3 regions of the Clostridium sp. HMP27 genome follow, and region 1 is predicted to be linked to each of the others. Evidence: riboswitches for the same ligand, from Rfam matches in the RefSeq annotation. Region 1 holds a riboswitch; each other region holds the start of a gene.
What was found. Region 1 has a riboswitch for magnesium ahead of DP68_RS00730 (CBS domain-containing protein). Riboswitches for the same ligand answer to the same signal wherever they lie in the genome.
Positions count from the first base shown of each region.

Region 2: another riboswitch for magnesium. It lies ahead of DP68_RS07270 (Nramp family divalent metal transporter); the one in region 1 lies ahead of DP68_RS00730 (CBS domain-containing protein).
Region 3: another riboswitch for magnesium. It lies ahead of mgtE (magnesium transporter); the one in region 1 lies ahead of DP68_RS00730 (CBS domain-containing protein).

Region 1 is NZ_JMFY01000001.1:148,016-153,433, forward strand. It holds gene DP68_RS00720 (YegS/Rv2252/BmrU family lipid kinase) at 1-745, shown strand, start outside; gene DP68_RS00725 (YgiQ family radical SAM protein) at 786-2,642, opposite strand; M-box (ykoK) riboswitch at 2,986-3,151, shown strand; gene DP68_RS00730 (CBS domain-containing protein) at 3,361-4,626, shown strand; gene sleB (spore cortex-lytic enzyme) at 4,719-5,418, shown strand, end outside.
Region 2 is NZ_JMFY01000015.1:5,470-10,887, reverse strand. It holds gene DP68_RS07285 (voltage-gated chloride channel family protein) at 1-677, opposite strand, end outside; gene DP68_RS07280 (DUF6440 family protein) at 944-1,129, shown strand; gene DP68_RS07275 (CPBP family intramembrane glutamic endopeptidase) at 1,163-1,924, shown strand; gene DP68_RS07270 (Nramp family divalent metal transporter) at 2,042-3,289, opposite strand; M-box (ykoK) riboswitch at 3,485-3,650, opposite strand; gene DP68_RS07265 (hypothetical protein) at 3,927-4,361, opposite strand; gene asrC (sulfite reductase subunit C) at 4,510-5,418, opposite strand, start outside.
Region 3 is NZ_JMFY01000056.1:4,074-9,491, forward strand. It holds gene DP68_RS17825 (HEAT repeat domain-containing protein) at 1-77, shown strand, start outside; partial or broken gene DP68_RS17830 (2-isopropylmalate synthase) at 263-1,324, opposite strand; M-box (ykoK) riboswitch at 1,721-1,882, shown strand; gene mgtE (magnesium transporter) at 2,127-3,470, shown strand; gene DP68_RS17840 (LysE family transporter) at 3,566-4,186, shown strand; gene DP68_RS17845 (radical SAM protein) at 4,409-5,311, shown strand; gene DP68_RS17850 (radical SAM protein) at 5,324-5,418, shown strand, end outside.

The DNA of each region.
Region 1 (5,418 bases):
AGATGGAACCTTAGATAATGTAGTGAATCATATGAGGAACTTGAATATAAATAAACCTATTGGTATACTTCCCGTGGGAACTGCAAATGATTTTGCTAAGTATTTAGGCATACCTCAAGATGTAGAAGAAGCTTGCATTCAAATTTTAAATAGTAAACCTAAGGGTGTAGATTTAGGGAAAGTTAATGATAAGTATTTTTTGAATGTAGCAAGTACGGGTTTATTTACAGATATATCTCAAAAAACAGATGTGAATTTAAAAAATAGCTTAGGTAAGCTCGCTTACTATGTAAAAGGGATAGAACAAATACCTAATTTTAGAAAGCTAAGGGTTAAAGTAACCTCGGAAGAAATAACTTATGATGGTGATATGTATTTAATGTTAGTGTTCAATGGACAAACAGCTGGAAATTTAAAATTAGCATATAAAGCTCAGACGGACGATGGCCTATTAGATGTTATTATAATTAAGGCAGCAACTATTAGAGATATGATACCTCTGTTTATAAAAATGATAAGAGGGGATCACTTAGAAGATACTACAAGTATATTGTATTTTAAGACAGGTAATTTACAGGTAGAAACAGAAGAAAATATTGTTACAGATATAGATGGAGAAAGAGGGCCAGATTTTCCTCTTACAATTGAATGTATAAAAGAAGGCATTCAAATGCTTGGCATTGATATAAATCAAGAAAAACATAGCTTAAAAAGACCTGGACTTATAAGGGCAAGATTAAAATAATAAAATGGATACAGAATAAAAATTCTGCATCCATTTATTTTTAGCGTTTTTTTGATTTCTTATTTTTGCTATTCTGTTTATTTGATGAGTTTTTAGGCTCTTTATCTCCAATAAGGCAATGAGCGCCTTTTCCAATAAGGTCTTCACGATTGCATGCTATAAGGGCATCTTTAACTGTATTATAATTTTTAGGTATTTTAAATTGAAGCAAAGCCCTTTGCATATTTTTTTCCTTTTGAGTTTTAGGCGTATATACTTTTTCTCCTGTGAGGGGATTTATTCCAGTATAATATATAGTAGTTGAGAGACTGCCAGGGGTAGGGTAAAAATCCTGCACTTGCTCAGGAATGTATCCCATTTGCTTTATATATTGTGAAAGTTCAACTGCTGCATTTAAGTCACTACCAGGATGGCTAGACATCAGGTAAGGGACCAAATATTGTTTTTTATCTAAATTTTTATTTATAGATTTATATTTATTTATAAACTTTTCGTATACATCATTATTAGGTTTTCCCATATATTTTAATACTTTGTTACTTATATGTTCAGGAGCAACCTTTAGCTGCCCGCTTACATGATGTTTACATAAGTCTTTAAAAAAATCATCCTTTTTATCAAGCATTAAATAATCAAATCTAATACCTGAACGAATGAACACCTTTTTAACATTGGGTAGAGATCTTACTCTTCTTAAAAGACCTAGATATTCACTATGATCTACAATTAAATTTTTGCACGGAGTTGGAAACATACATTGTCTATCTTTACAAGTACCTTTAGTTTCTTGAATTTTGCAAGCTCTGTGTCTAAAATTAGCTGTAGGGCCACCTATATCATGAATATAACCTTTAAAGTCAGGAAGAGTAGTTAAAAGTGTTGCTTCATCTACTATAGAGTCTTGGCTTCTGTTTTGAATAACCCTTCCTTGATGAAAGGTTAAAGCACAAAATGAGCAAGAACCAAAGCATCCTCTATGACTTGTAATGGAAAACTTAACTTCTGTTATGGCAGGAATTCCACCATCTTTTTCATACATTGGATGATAGGTTCTGGTAAATGGAAGGTTATAAACCTCATCCATTTCCCTTTCTGTCAAAGGAACTTGCGGTGGATTTTGAACTATATATTGATCGCCGTGTTTTTGTACTACAGTTTTTCCTCGAATGGCATCTTGTTCATAGTACGAAAGCTTAAAGCTCTCGGCATAGGATTTTTTATCTTCTACGCACTCTTCAAATGAAGGGATTTCCACAAAGTCATTTAAATAACTTATATCTTTTGTAGAATATACAGTACCTAAAACATTATTTATTTTAGATATATCCATTCCGTATTTTAAAAGATCTGCAACTTGAATAATGATTTTTTCTCCCATGCCGTATATTAATAAATCAGCTTTAGAATCTAATAAAATGCTTCTTCGTATTTTATCATCCCAATAATCATAATGTGCAAATCTTCTAAGGCTACCTTCGATTCCTCCTATTATAATAGGAACATCCTTGTATGCTTCACGAGCACGATTGGAGTATACTATTACAGCCCTGTCTGGCCTATAGCCTGATTTGCCGCCTGGAGAATATAAATCATCATGGCGTCTTTTTTTAGAAACAGTATAATGATTAACCATGGAATCGATATTCCCTGAATTTATTAAAAAGGCATATTTAGGTTTTCCTAAAGCTTTAAAACTCTCAGCGCTTTTCCAGTCAGGTTGAGCGATTATGCCTACCGTATATCCCTGGCTTTCTAAGACTCTACTTATTATAGCAGAGCCAAAGGATGGGTGGTCAACATAAGCGTCGCCTGTTATAAGTACAAAGTCAAGCTGACTTATGCCTCGTTGTTTTAAATCCTGTTTATTTACAGGTAAAAAATTTTTATTTAAATTCATATTTATAATAAACTCCTATTCTAATTTTATAGTTTATTGTGTACATATTATAAAGCCTTCTAATTATACTATTATAATCTATTTTGTTAGGTAGTAAACATATTTTAAGAAATATCTAGAAATTTACAAGGGGTAAGAATTCTAATGAATTATTTGTAAAAAAGTATATTTTCTTAATAAATTGAGTACATAATTCATAGGAAACAGTAAATAATAGATAAAAACTGTAGATTTTTTAATCCAAATGTATGTGAAGCTATTTATTAAGGAGATTTAAAGAAATATCAAATTTTATGGTTGCAAATTCTTTATTTAGTAATATAATAATAGTATAATAAAATTTAAAATTTAAGGTTAGGTGAGGCTCCTATATAGAGATACGCTGCTGCCCGGAAACATCGAGAGATGCCAATGGGTCAACAAGTACTACCGAATTAAGGTTTTATTTAACGTAGCTGGACTTTGTCCTCATGCTATATAGTGCTAAAACTCAACGAAAATTATTTTTGTTTGTTTTAGGGAGCCTTTGCGCTCTTTTTGTTTTTTGATTAAGTAATCAGGTGGTGAATTTAAATGGAAAGTGGCCCTCGTAGTGGTCGGACAAACTTAAAAGAATTTAATATGTGCTATGCAGAGGCGTGCTTCTATATTATAAGGTGATTTAAGAAGGGCTCTTTATACTAATACGGTATTCCTCTGCATAGGAAGGAGGAATATTATGAAAAGGGTAGAAAGTTTCTTCTTGAGTAAAATTCTCTATAGAAAAGTATATGATGAATTTGGAGATAACATTGGGAAGCTATGGGACATTTATGTTACCACAGAAGATGGTATGCCAAGGGCAATCGGCTATAAAATTAAAAAGGATGGGGAGATCTTCAATTATGAGTTTAAATTAATTCAGTTTATTGAAGATGATCATGGCAAAATGATAACCAAAGTAAAGGGTGCCAGAGAAATAATTCCTAGAGCATACTCGTATCTCTTATCTAGGCATCTTTTAGATAAGCAGATAGTAGATATAAATGGGAAAAAGGTAGTAAGAGTTAATGACCTTAGAATGGCAGAAATTGCAGGTGAATATAGGGTAATTGCAGTAGACACAGGAATACTTGCGCTAGCTAGAAGGCTTAATATGGAGGTAATTGCAAAAAAAGCATATAATTTTTTTCATAGGAGGCCCGGAGATAGTATTATTATGTGGGATAATGTGGAGTCCCTAGAGATGATAAATAATAACCTTAAGCTATCAGTACCATATAAAAAACTATCAAAGCTTCATCCTGCAGATTTAGCAGATATCTTAGAAGAAATGGACACAAAGTATAGAAGCTTGGTTTTTGAAAGTTTTGATGAAGGCTTAGCTGCAAATATATTAGAAGAAATTGAACCAGAGATTCAGGCTAATATCTTAGAAAATTTGAGTCAAACAAAAAGAGCTGAGGTACTAGATAGTATGCCAAATGATGAAATTGCAGATCTTTTAGATGAGGTAGATGAAGAAACAGCAGAAAAGATACTTTTGACATTAGAAAAGGAAGATGCAGATGAAGTCAGGGAACTCATGACCTATGAAGATGAAACTGCAGGAAGTATAATGAATAAGGATTTCATAGCGTTTAACATAGATATTACTGTTCAGGAAACTATAGAAATTTTAAGGGAAATGAAGCCGGATCATGAAGTTATGCATTATATATATATTATAGATAAAGATGAAAAGTTAAAAGGAGCAGTTTCCTTAACAGATTTAATACTTTCCCCCCTTGATGGGAAACTTACGGATATAATGGTTAATGACTTTGCTAAAATAAAGGATAGTGAAAGTATTAATGAAGCAGTTGAATTGTCTATAAAATATGACTTGCTTGCATTACCTGTAGTAGATGAGGAAGAAAAACTTTGTGGAATTATAATAATAAGCGATATAATAGAAGATATATTTGCTCCTACTTGGAGAAAGAAGTTTAAAAAAGCAGGCTAAATTAAGCCTGCTTTTTTCTATTTAATGAGTATTTTTTTTGGAAATATGCAGAAAATATATTTATATACACAATTTTTAAGGAGGACGCAGTAATGAGGAAGTGCTTAAGCTTCAGAAAAATTGTACTTTATATGATGGTAGGACTTATAGCATATTTCAGTATATACATCTATTTCACACCTTATAATAAGGCATTAGATGTAATTACATATTATTATGGTTCAAAAGGAGATAGAGTTTCCCAAATTCAACAAAAGTTAAAAAATTGGCAGTATTATGATGGTACAGTAGATGGAATATATGGATATGGAACCTATACTGCGGTTAAGAAGTTTCAAGAAAAGAATGGGCTTAAGGTTGATGGAGTGGTAGGTGATGCTACTTTAAAGGCTCTAGGTATATATATAACTTCACAAAGTAACACATCATCACAGGGCAGCAATGGAAATGATCCAAAACCACCAACAAATACTACCAATAATCAAGATGTGCAGCTTTTAGCAAGACTTATAAATGGAGAAGCAAGAGGAGAACCTTATGAAGGGCAAGTAGCTGTAGGAGCGGTAGTTTTAAATAGAACAAGGGATTCGAGATTCCCATCAACCATAGCGGGGGTTATTTATCAACCGGGAGCATTTACAGCTATAGTTGATGGCCAAATAAATGCACAAATGCAGCAAAGTTCAATAAATGCTGCTATAGATGCATTAAATGGATGGGATCCTTCAGGTGGAGCAGTATACTACTTTAATCCTGTTACAGCAACTAGCGGATGGATATGGTCACGTCCAT
Region 2 (5,418 bases), on a different contig from region 1:
CTCTTTAAACTATGCACCATTTCGCTAAAAGCTATACTTATAATTCCAAATAGTATAGACGCAATAATTACTTTTGCTGTAACAATCAAAGTCATATCTGGTATTCCAGTAAGGGCATAATGACTATGCTTAGCACCTAAATAAGTTGCCACTAAATTTCCTACAAAGCTTGCCGTAAAACAAGGAATTAATGCTTCATAATGCATATGGCCTATTACTACAACCTCCATTCCAAAGATTGTACCAGCAAGCGGCGTTCCAAATACAGAACTAAACCCACTGCTTATTCCACACATTAGAAGAAGCCTTCTGTCAGCTTTATCAACTTTAAATATCTTTCCTATAAATTCAGCTATACTTCCTCCCATTTGAACAGCGGTTCCTTCCCTACCTGCTGAACCACCAAACAAATGAGTTATAATCGTACCTAAAAAAACTAAAGGCGCCATTCTTAAAGGTACTTCTCCGTCTCCCTTATAAATCTGCTCAAGTATTAAATTATTGCCTTGTGAAGACGTTTTTCCAAACCTTATATATATAAAGCTTACTAATGCTCCTCCAATAGGCAGCAGATATAAAAGCCATGGATACTCACCTCTTTTATCTGTGGCAAACTCTAAGCTCCATAGAAATAATACAGACAATGGCCCCACTACAAGCCCTACTACGCTCCCCATAGCTATCCACTTTATGAAATTCAACGTAAGAGCTGCATGCTCTTTCCCTTGTGCCAGGTTTAGAACTTTATTTTTAAACTCATTCAAAACTTTCTTCCTTCCTCCATTGATTGAGATTTCAACATTATCTTAAAATGTCATAATTTTATTATACTATTCTAGTATAAATAACTTAATAAATTATGCAAAGAAATTTTTTTATTAGTGATATTACATATAGGTCAATTAGTATATATAGATAGAGGATAAAATTAAGGGGGAATTTTATGTTTAATAAAGGTGAAGATAGGTTCCAGGTAGTTTACAAACAGGGAAAACTCTCGGGCTATAAGATAATCGTTGATAAGAAAACAGGAGTAAACTATTTGTTTACCTACGATGGATATGCCGGTGGACTTACTGTCCTTTTAGATAGAGAAGGAAACCCTGTAATTTCTCCTGCAGAAAAATAATAAGTATTTCTTCAGTGTTTAAGGAGTGATTTTATGTCTCAAGAAGCTTTAACTAATCAAACTATAGAACAACATTCTATTTTAAAATCAATATTTTTGCACCTATTCCCAGGATTACTTTCACTTACTTTTTACTGCCTTACTGCCCCTATTGCAGTGGCATATGGATTTCCATCTATGTTTGCTTTTATACTTTCTATGATTTGTACAGCCCTTCCCTTTGAACTTGGATACTTACTTTATCAGGGGGAACAGATTAATGGAGAAATGTCCTTAAAAGAATTGTTTGACTTTAAGAGAAAATTATCTTTGGATGAATATCTTTTATTGATACCTGCTCTAGTAATTTGGGGAGCTGTATGTCTTGGTTTTATAGGACTTGTAATAGATCCAATAATTATAAATAAAATTTTTTCTTTTTTACCCGAATGGTTTAATGTAAATGACATTATATACAATGCGCCAAAATACTCTACCACTACTTTAATAGTTACATTTATACTTTGCTTTATTGTGTTAGGAATCATTGCACCCTTGATAGAAGAATTATATTTTAGAGGATACCTGCTTCCTAGAATTTCAGAGTATGAATCTGTTTCACCTATTATAAATGCCATATTATTTTGTATATATCATTTTCATGCTCCATGGCAACTTTTTAGTAATTTACTTTTTTATTGGCCATTTGCACATTTAGTTTGGAAAAGAAATGACTTAAGGCTTTCACTTTATATCCGTGTAATACTTGGGATTGGACTAGCACTTAGCTTAATTCCACTTATTTGGGTGGAATAATAGATTCAAATAATTAGAATAAAAAGAGCCTACTATGATATAGGAGGCTCTTAAAAAATATATAACTTTATGCATATTAGACAATTCTAATATTAGTTTATAACGTCCTATCTAAATTTACCTCCATAATATTATTAACTTCTCTAATACCGGATATATAAATAGTACCGTAGATAAAGTAATAATAAATATTACTGTTATATATACTATTATATTTTGAAGCTTATTATTTGTATATTCCTTCATAATCTCATTATTATTTACTAACAATATCATGAATATAAGAATTACTGGACACAACATACCTGCAATTTGTTGAGTAACGAGCATGATGCCTACAAGAGACAATCTAGGTATTAGTACTAAAGAAGAGCTAAATATAATCATGAACGTAAATATACCGTAAAAAGCCCTTGCTTCTCTAAAAGAATTATCTAATCCGCTTTCAAGTCCAAATGCTTCACAAATAGCATAGGTAGTTGATAATGGAATTACCATTGTAGCTAATACTGAAGCACCAAATAATCCAAGGGCAAAAAGTATTGTAGCATAATTACCCGCAATAGGTTTTAGAGCCATAGCAGCTTGCTCTGCACTATCTATTTTAATACCAGCCTTATATAGAGTTACCGCTGTACAAACAATTATGAAAAATGACACTAAGTCTCCCCAAAGAGCACCTAAATATACGTCTAATTTTTCGTACTTATATTCCTTTATGCTAATGCCCTTATCTGCCACTGAGGATTGAAGGAAGAATTGCATATATGGTGTTATTGTTGTTCCTATCATTCCTATAAATGTTAAAATGTAATCTTTACTAAAATCTATTGTAGGTGTCCCTGTTGCTTTCATAACCTCTCTCCAGTTCGGATGAGCCCTTATACATGTTATAATATAAGTAAAAAATATAAATGTAAATGCTAAAAAAACCTTTTCTGTTTTCTTATAGGAACCTTTTGTTATGAGTAACCATACTAAAACTGCCATAATAGGCACAGTAATGTATTTGCTGATGCCAAATAGCTCTATACTTGCAGCAATTCCAGCAAAATCTCCAACGCATACTCCAAAGTTAGCTATAAATAATACACTCATTGCGAATAATGACCATCGCACACCATAATTTTCTCTTATTAAATCTGATAGTCCCTTTCCCGTAACTACAGCCATTCTAGCGTTCATTTCTTGAATTACAGCTAAGCTAAAGGTTATTAGTAAAAGTCCCCATAGCATTTTATAGCCGTAGGAAGCACCTACAGTTGCATAAGTGGCTATGCCACCTGCATCATTACCAGCATTAACAGTTATAAGTCCTGGTCCTATAATACTTAGTATAAATAAAAGTTTATTCTTTTTCTTCATAAAATTGCCCTCCCTATTTTGTGAGAGAACATTCTTTTACTTCCACTAATGGAGGCAGAACTTCTCTGCACTTATTAATTTTTAATAGTTGTATTCTACTTGTCCATAAATAACTAGGGTCTGTCTCCATTAATTTCACCTCCTGATAAAAAATAAAAAGAGCCTCAAAAAAGGCTCTATAAAACAACAACTAGAAAACTATATCCTTCGTTGAGCTTTAGCACTATACAGCTTTGGAATAGTTCCAGCTACATTAAGTAAAACCTTAATTCGGCAGTACCTGTTGACCCATTGGCATCTTTCGATATTTTTGGGCAGTAGCATATATCTAATATAGGAGCCTCACCTAACAATATACTATTAAGTTAAAAGATTAATTTATACCTTATTTAAAATAATTCTTTTTATAGCACTTGTCAATATTATTTAATCAATATTTCCTACTGTACTTTCTGTAGGATTTATTTTTTGAACTAAAAAACTAACTTCTACACTCTTTATATTATGAGATGATATTCCTTTATGTGCATCATTAAAATGGCTATTAGATACCTTTGCCTCTGTGTTTATGTATATCTTATAATTTTTTTACAAATAGTTATCAATTTATTGATTCTGGTATAATATATAAAAATTTTTATTGAACTACCTTAAATTGTAATTTTTCTAACAATACTTCTACATCTCCCTTAAACGTAAAGCACATCAACTTATCTTCTTTTTCAAAAATAATAAAAAATGACTTAGGTCCTTCTTCTTTGGGAAGTACTATAATTGCTTGGTCTACTATATTATTTATCCATTCATTTTGTAATACTAACGGTGATTCTAAAGAAACTTTAATTGCATATCCTTCTTTTGGTATGGGATTAAGCTTTGCATATATTCCATCTATTCCTTGAAGATAGCTTATTACCAAATTTTCAATTTCACTATTAGAATGAACTGTTTTTATCAGTTGATCTTTTTTTATATCATAAATTTCTATATTGTTATAATCCTTTGCATAAATACTTGCCGGAAATATAAATAAAATAGCTAAAATTGCTATGATTTTTTTAATTACCTTCATCCCAATCACCTCAAGATTAGTGTACCCTAAAATTAATTAAAAAATATTGTTCTCATAGCTTCTAGTAAATTTTTTTAATCAAAGTGCCACCCACATGACAAGTGGCAAGTTGATTAAACTTGCCACTTGTCATGTGGGTGGCACTCTCCTATTTAGCGTACTTAATTCCGCTCCAGTAAATATTATCTGCAACTTCTGCAATTTCTGGTAATTTTACATCTTTAAGAGCCCATTTCTTAAACTCTTCATAACCTGTTCTATCTACGATGTAACCTATATGCTCTTTTCCTTCTGGAGCATCTTTATCTATATATTCATTAATATAATCATAAGTATTTAATATTATTTTTATTATGCTTTCTTCATCTACCCATTTTATAAAATCCTCTGCAAGACGTGGATTTTTCTTTCCTGTTCTACCCATGATAGCAAGCTTGTAATATTTTTCATCACTTCTTGTCCAAGCATTATTTGGGCATTTTACTACGCATTCGCCGCAGCCCAAACACTTTTCGTGATCTCTTTCTACCTTAAAGTTTTCAAGTTTTAAAGCTCCTGTTACTCTCTTTTTGCAATTAGTTACGCAACGACCGCAGGATATACATCTGTGAGCATCATACTGAGGCATTGTCATACCCATTATTCCAAAGTCCTGCATTCTTGCTTTTATACAATCATTCGGACATCCTGTTAATGCAATTTTAACATGATAATCATTTGGGAATATTGCCTTTTCTATTTTTGCTGCAAACTTTGAAGTATCATAATTTGCAAAAGGACATACCTTGTTTCCTACGCAAGCTGATACATTTCTAGTACCTGCAGCTGAATATCCCTTTTCTTTATCATTTTGATTTATCTGAAGTTCATCTATTACAGGTTGAATTAATTTATTTACCTCGTCCATCTTATCAAAATCAATTCCTGGTATTTCAAAACCCTGTCTAATAGTCACATGTACATTTCCATTTCCGTACTTTTCAGCTATTTCATATATTACAGGTAAAACCTTTGAAGGAAGATGTCCCCCTGGTACTCTCACTCTTAAAGCTGTCTT
Region 3 (5,418 bases), on a different contig from region 1:
AAGATATTAAAAGACAAGAAGAAAAAATTGAGTTTCTTTTGGAAGCAATAGATATTTTAGAGTCGTTAAAGAAATAGGAGAAGCTATGGATAAAAACAGATAAATTTGCAAGCTATCTTTATGAGGGGATAGGAGAGCACAATTGATTAAAGGGAGCTTAACATTATGAAAGGGGTGTCTAAAAATAATTTTGTGATTATTTTAGACACCTTCTTATTTTTTCAAGTTAAATTGCAGGCAGCTCATAGTCAGGGTATAATTTTGAGTTAATATCCTCTCTTGTTATATTAAAATGGCTTCCTACAAAAGGAGTTTTGTCAGGTACATGATAGTCAATTTCTCTTTGGAAGTATTCAATAAGCTCTGTTATAACTTCCATATTCATATTTTTTGTTGTGCCCTTCAGCCCTGCGTATTCAATCAGCATAGCTTCTAATGGAGAAATTCCAGTTCTTTCGCCTATTCCTAGAAGGGAAGTGTTTATAGCAGATGCTCCATAAAGCCAAGCTGTGGTTGCGTTACTTACAGCTGCATAAAAATCATTATGGCCGTGCCATTCTATCATTTCTGATGGAACATTACAATAATATCTAAGACCATGAATAAGTCCCTGTACGCTTCTTGGAAGTGAAGCTTTATTATATGAGACACCAAGTCCTAAGGTGTCGCAAACTCTTATCTTTATAGGAATATCAGTTTCCTTTGAAAAACCCATTAATTTATCCACTAGTGGCAACACAAATCCATAAAAATCAGCCATAGTTATATCCTCTAAATGGCATCTAGGACGAATACCATGATTTAGTGCTTCTATGACTACAGATAGGTACATATCCATAGTTTCTTCCCTTGTTTTATTTAATTTTTTAAATATATGATAATCAGAGCAGGACATAAGGATTCCAGTTTCTTTAATGTCCATTTCCTTTACTAATTTAATATCATCTTTATCGGCTCTTATCCAGGATGTAACCTCTGGGAATTCATATCCTCTTTCAATGCAAGTTTGTGCAGACCTTCTATCTTTTTCTGTATATAAAAAGAATTCTGTCTGCTTAATTACTCCTGAGTTATTATCTAGGTCGTGAAGATAATCGAAAATTCGCACCATCTGTTCTGCAGTATATGGAGGCATTGATTGCTGCCCGTCTCTAAAGGTAGTATCCGTAATCCATATGTCTTCTGGTAAATCCATAGGCACTTGTGAGTTATTGAAACTTACCTTCGGAATTTTAAAATAAGGAAAGACATCCTTGTAGAGATTCCCCATAGATACATCTTGAGGGTAATAATTGTAATTGGATTTTACCATATCATTCATCATCTCAAAACCTCCTTATAGCCAAGGTGTTGGCTTATTATTTCAATTAGAATATTGAATGAATTTAGTTTCTATATTTCATATATATTCAGGGGTAGGCCTTTTGTTTACAGTTATTTTTTATATGGTAATTTTGTACTGGCGATACTAAAAACTCAATAGAATCAAGCTCTTTAACTGCTTGTTTTCTATATTTTAGCACTTTTATTTTACATTGACAAAGAGGTAATTTTCTGAAAAATTGCAATTTTAGCTAAATAATCATTCATGTAATTCGTTTACAATACGAAATAATATTGTTTATTATAAAAATTGGATTTTGTAACAAAATCCAATCTGATTATAATTTTTAAAACGTTGACATTGATATATAAAAAGAATATACTTTTATTAAAATTAAATAATCCTCGGTAGGTGAGGCTACTATAAGGATATGGGTTGCTGCCGTAAAAGAATGGAAACATTCTGCACTGGTCAACAGATTTTGCCGAACAAAGAAGGCTTGATCTAATGCAATTTCACTGCCTGGTAGAGCTAAAACTTGAACGAGAAAGTATTGTAGATAATACCTTCATCATATTCAAGTTGTGATGGAGGTTTTTTGTTTTAGGAGGTGGGAAGAATGGAAGATGGCGATAGTAGTATGGATGGAGAGATTAATAATGCATTTAGTTATGTAGAGTTTATCTTCTATTCTTCTTACTTAACGTAATTATTTGTACTAATATCTCTTCACCAGGAGATCATATTTTAAGAAATTCAAATTTAATATAAATACGACTAAAACTCCACGAGGTGAAGAAATATGTTTCAAGAAAAGCAAAGTGAATTGATAAATAGCTTATTACAGAATGATAAGAATAAAATATATGAAATTATTGATAATATGTATCCTATAGATATTGCACTGCTTTTAGAAGATTTTAGCGATGAAAGTTTGTTAAGATTTTACGAATTAATGCATAATGAGCTGATGGCTCAAATTATAGAGCAATCCAGCCATCAATTACAAGTTAGAATTATTAAACTGCTTGATTTTCAAGATATAATAGATTTATTTTCTTATATGTCCAATGACGATATTGCAGATATTTTAGGAAACCTTCCAATTAAAACTAGAAAAAGTTTGCTGAAAATGATGAAGAAAAATGATACTAAACAGCTCCAAGAACTGCTAGGATATGACGAAGATAGTGCTGGTGGTATTATGACAACTGAATATATTGCACTAAAAAGCGATTTAACCATAGAAGAAGCCTTGAAAAAAATTAGAGAAATTGGTCCTGAAACAGAAGTAATCGAAATTATATTTGTACTAGATAAAAACAAAAAGTTGATTGGAACAGCAGACTTACGAGATATATTATTGGCATCTGAAGATAAAAGATTAATTGATATTATGGAGGATAATGTAATTTATGTTACCCCTGAAGTTGACCAAGAAAAGGTATCTTTGCTTGTTTCCAAATATGATTTGAAGGCTATTCCAGTTATTAATCATAATAACTGTCTTTTAGGAATTATTACAGTAGATGATATAATTGATGTTATTGTTGAAGAACAAACAGAGGATATGTTAAGGTTAGGTGGTGTAAGTAAGGAAGAGAGAGCAAATAGTACACTTAAAACTTCTATTACAAAGAGGCTGCCTTGGCTATTTATAAACTTGGGAACCGCTTTCTTAGCATCATTTACCGTAGGTCTGTTCGAAGACGTTATAGCCCAGGTAGTAGCTTTAGCTGCGGCTATGCCTATTGTTGCTGGCATGGGAGGAAATGCAGGTACTCAAACCTTATCTGTTGCGATTAGAGGTATTGCCCTTGGAGAACTCAGCCTTAAAAAGAATTGGAAGTTGGTATTTAAAGAAGTTACTCTAGGGGTAATAAATGGTGCAGCTACGGGGATTTTAACAGGTATTATACTTTATATGAAGTATAATAACCCTTATCTTGGATTAATTATTTTTGCCGCCATGATTGGAAATCTAATGATAGCAGGATTTTTTGGATTTTTAATACCCTTACTGCTAAAGGTATTTAATATAGATCCAGCGCTAGCTTCAGCTATATTTTTAACAACGGCAACGGATGTTTTTGGATTTTTTATTTTTTTAGGATTATCAAAAATGTTCTTACCTCTTTTAATGTGAATATATATCATAATATAATTATTTTAAGATACTGTGCAACTAGAAATATAAATTTATAATCAATTTAAGATAATTGGGTGGGAGAATTTTTAAATATGATGATTATTATAAAAGGAATCATTATTGGAATGATTGTTGTATTTCCGATAGGACCTCTTGGAATTATAGCTCTACAGAGAACTATAAACCGAGGTTGGAAAGTCGGCTTTTTTTCGGGAGTAGGTGCAGCTGTATCTGATTTGATTTATTCTTCAGCTGCAATATTTGGAATTAGTTTTGTGGATGATTTTATAGTTAAACGTAAGCATCAAATTACCCAAATAACAGGTGTACTTTTTTTAATTGTTGGAATAAATATTTTTATTAATGCCATAAAGAGCAAAGAAATAGAAGAAGAAGAGAAAAGAGAAATAATACACCCAGCACTTTCAAATTTTCTACTAGGATTATCGAATCCAATGACTTTTTTAATTTTTCTAACCATATTTACTAAAATGGAAACAAAATTAGAAAATGGACAGCCGATACATAACCTCATACTTGTGATTTCTATATTTATTGGTTCGATACTCTTTTGGCTTATAACTTCTAAATTTGTTAATAACTCTAAAAGAAATTTTAAGATTGAAACGTTTTATATGATAAATAAGGTTATTGGTGTTATAATATCTGTGCTTGGAATGTATGGTATATTAAAAGGGATATTAAGGTTATAATTATTAGAAAACATCGGACAAGTTTCTGGTGTTTTTTATTTTATGTATTGTATGTTGGTTCCGAATTAGAATTTTTATGAATAATCTCATCTTGGATTTATTTTACAATTTTTCAATTGACTAATTATATATTGGAGTGTAAAATTACACTATGGGTGTATAATTACTACTGAGAATTAATTAAATATATAGTTGTTTATTAATTTAAATGGGGGATATGTTTTGAAAATAAAGGATTTTATAAGTTTAAGTGTCTTTGGAATGAAAACCATATTGTTTAAAATGAGAAAACCAATCTTGGGAACTATAATACTTACAGATTATTGTAATTTAAGCTGCAAGCACTGTGCGGTTAATAATATAAATAAGATTATGTATCCATATGAAGATATAGTAGAGGAAATGAACAAGCTTTATGATGAAGGCATAAGGATACTTTTTTTCTGTGGTGGTGAAACTTTAACTTGGAAGGATGTCAATAAGACAATACGAGATCTTATTAAAGAAGCGAAGAAAATTGGCTTTTTAATAGTTAATATTGTGACCAATGGTACTATTGATTTGGATATACCTGAAGCCGATGTAATATTTTTAAGCCTTGATGGAATGAAAGAAAATCATAATTTAATAAGAGGAGATACCTTTGATACCATCTTAAGCAATGTTTCTAAAGCCGATTTTTCTAATATTTGCGTATATATGGCTGTGAACAATATGAATTATAAAGATATTGAAGCTTTATGTAAGTTGGTAAAAGAGACAAAAAATTTAAAATCAATATCCTTTAACTTTCACACTCCTTATGAAGGCACAGAGCATTTATCTTTAACAAGGGAGCAGCAAATACAAGCTGTGGATTCAATTAAATCCATGATAAAAGGTGGCTATCCTGTATTTAATTTATATTCCGCTTTGGATTATTATCTGCAAAATAAGTGGGACAGACCATGCTATCAATGTATCGTATCTGAAAACAAAAAAAGATTTGTCTGCGGTAGATGTGTAGAAATTGAAGGTCTTTGTGAAAAATGTGGCTACCTCTTTGCTGTTGAATTTTCTCTTCTCTGCAGGGGAAATGTTAAAGTGATTTTTGATATGATAAAAACTTACTTAAAATACGTATAGGAGTGAGGCATAGTGATTACAAATTTTTTAAGGCTGCTTTTTACTAAGTCTTTTAAGCCTTTTGTTTTTACAAACGAAAATAACTATGAACTTAATATGGATGTTCC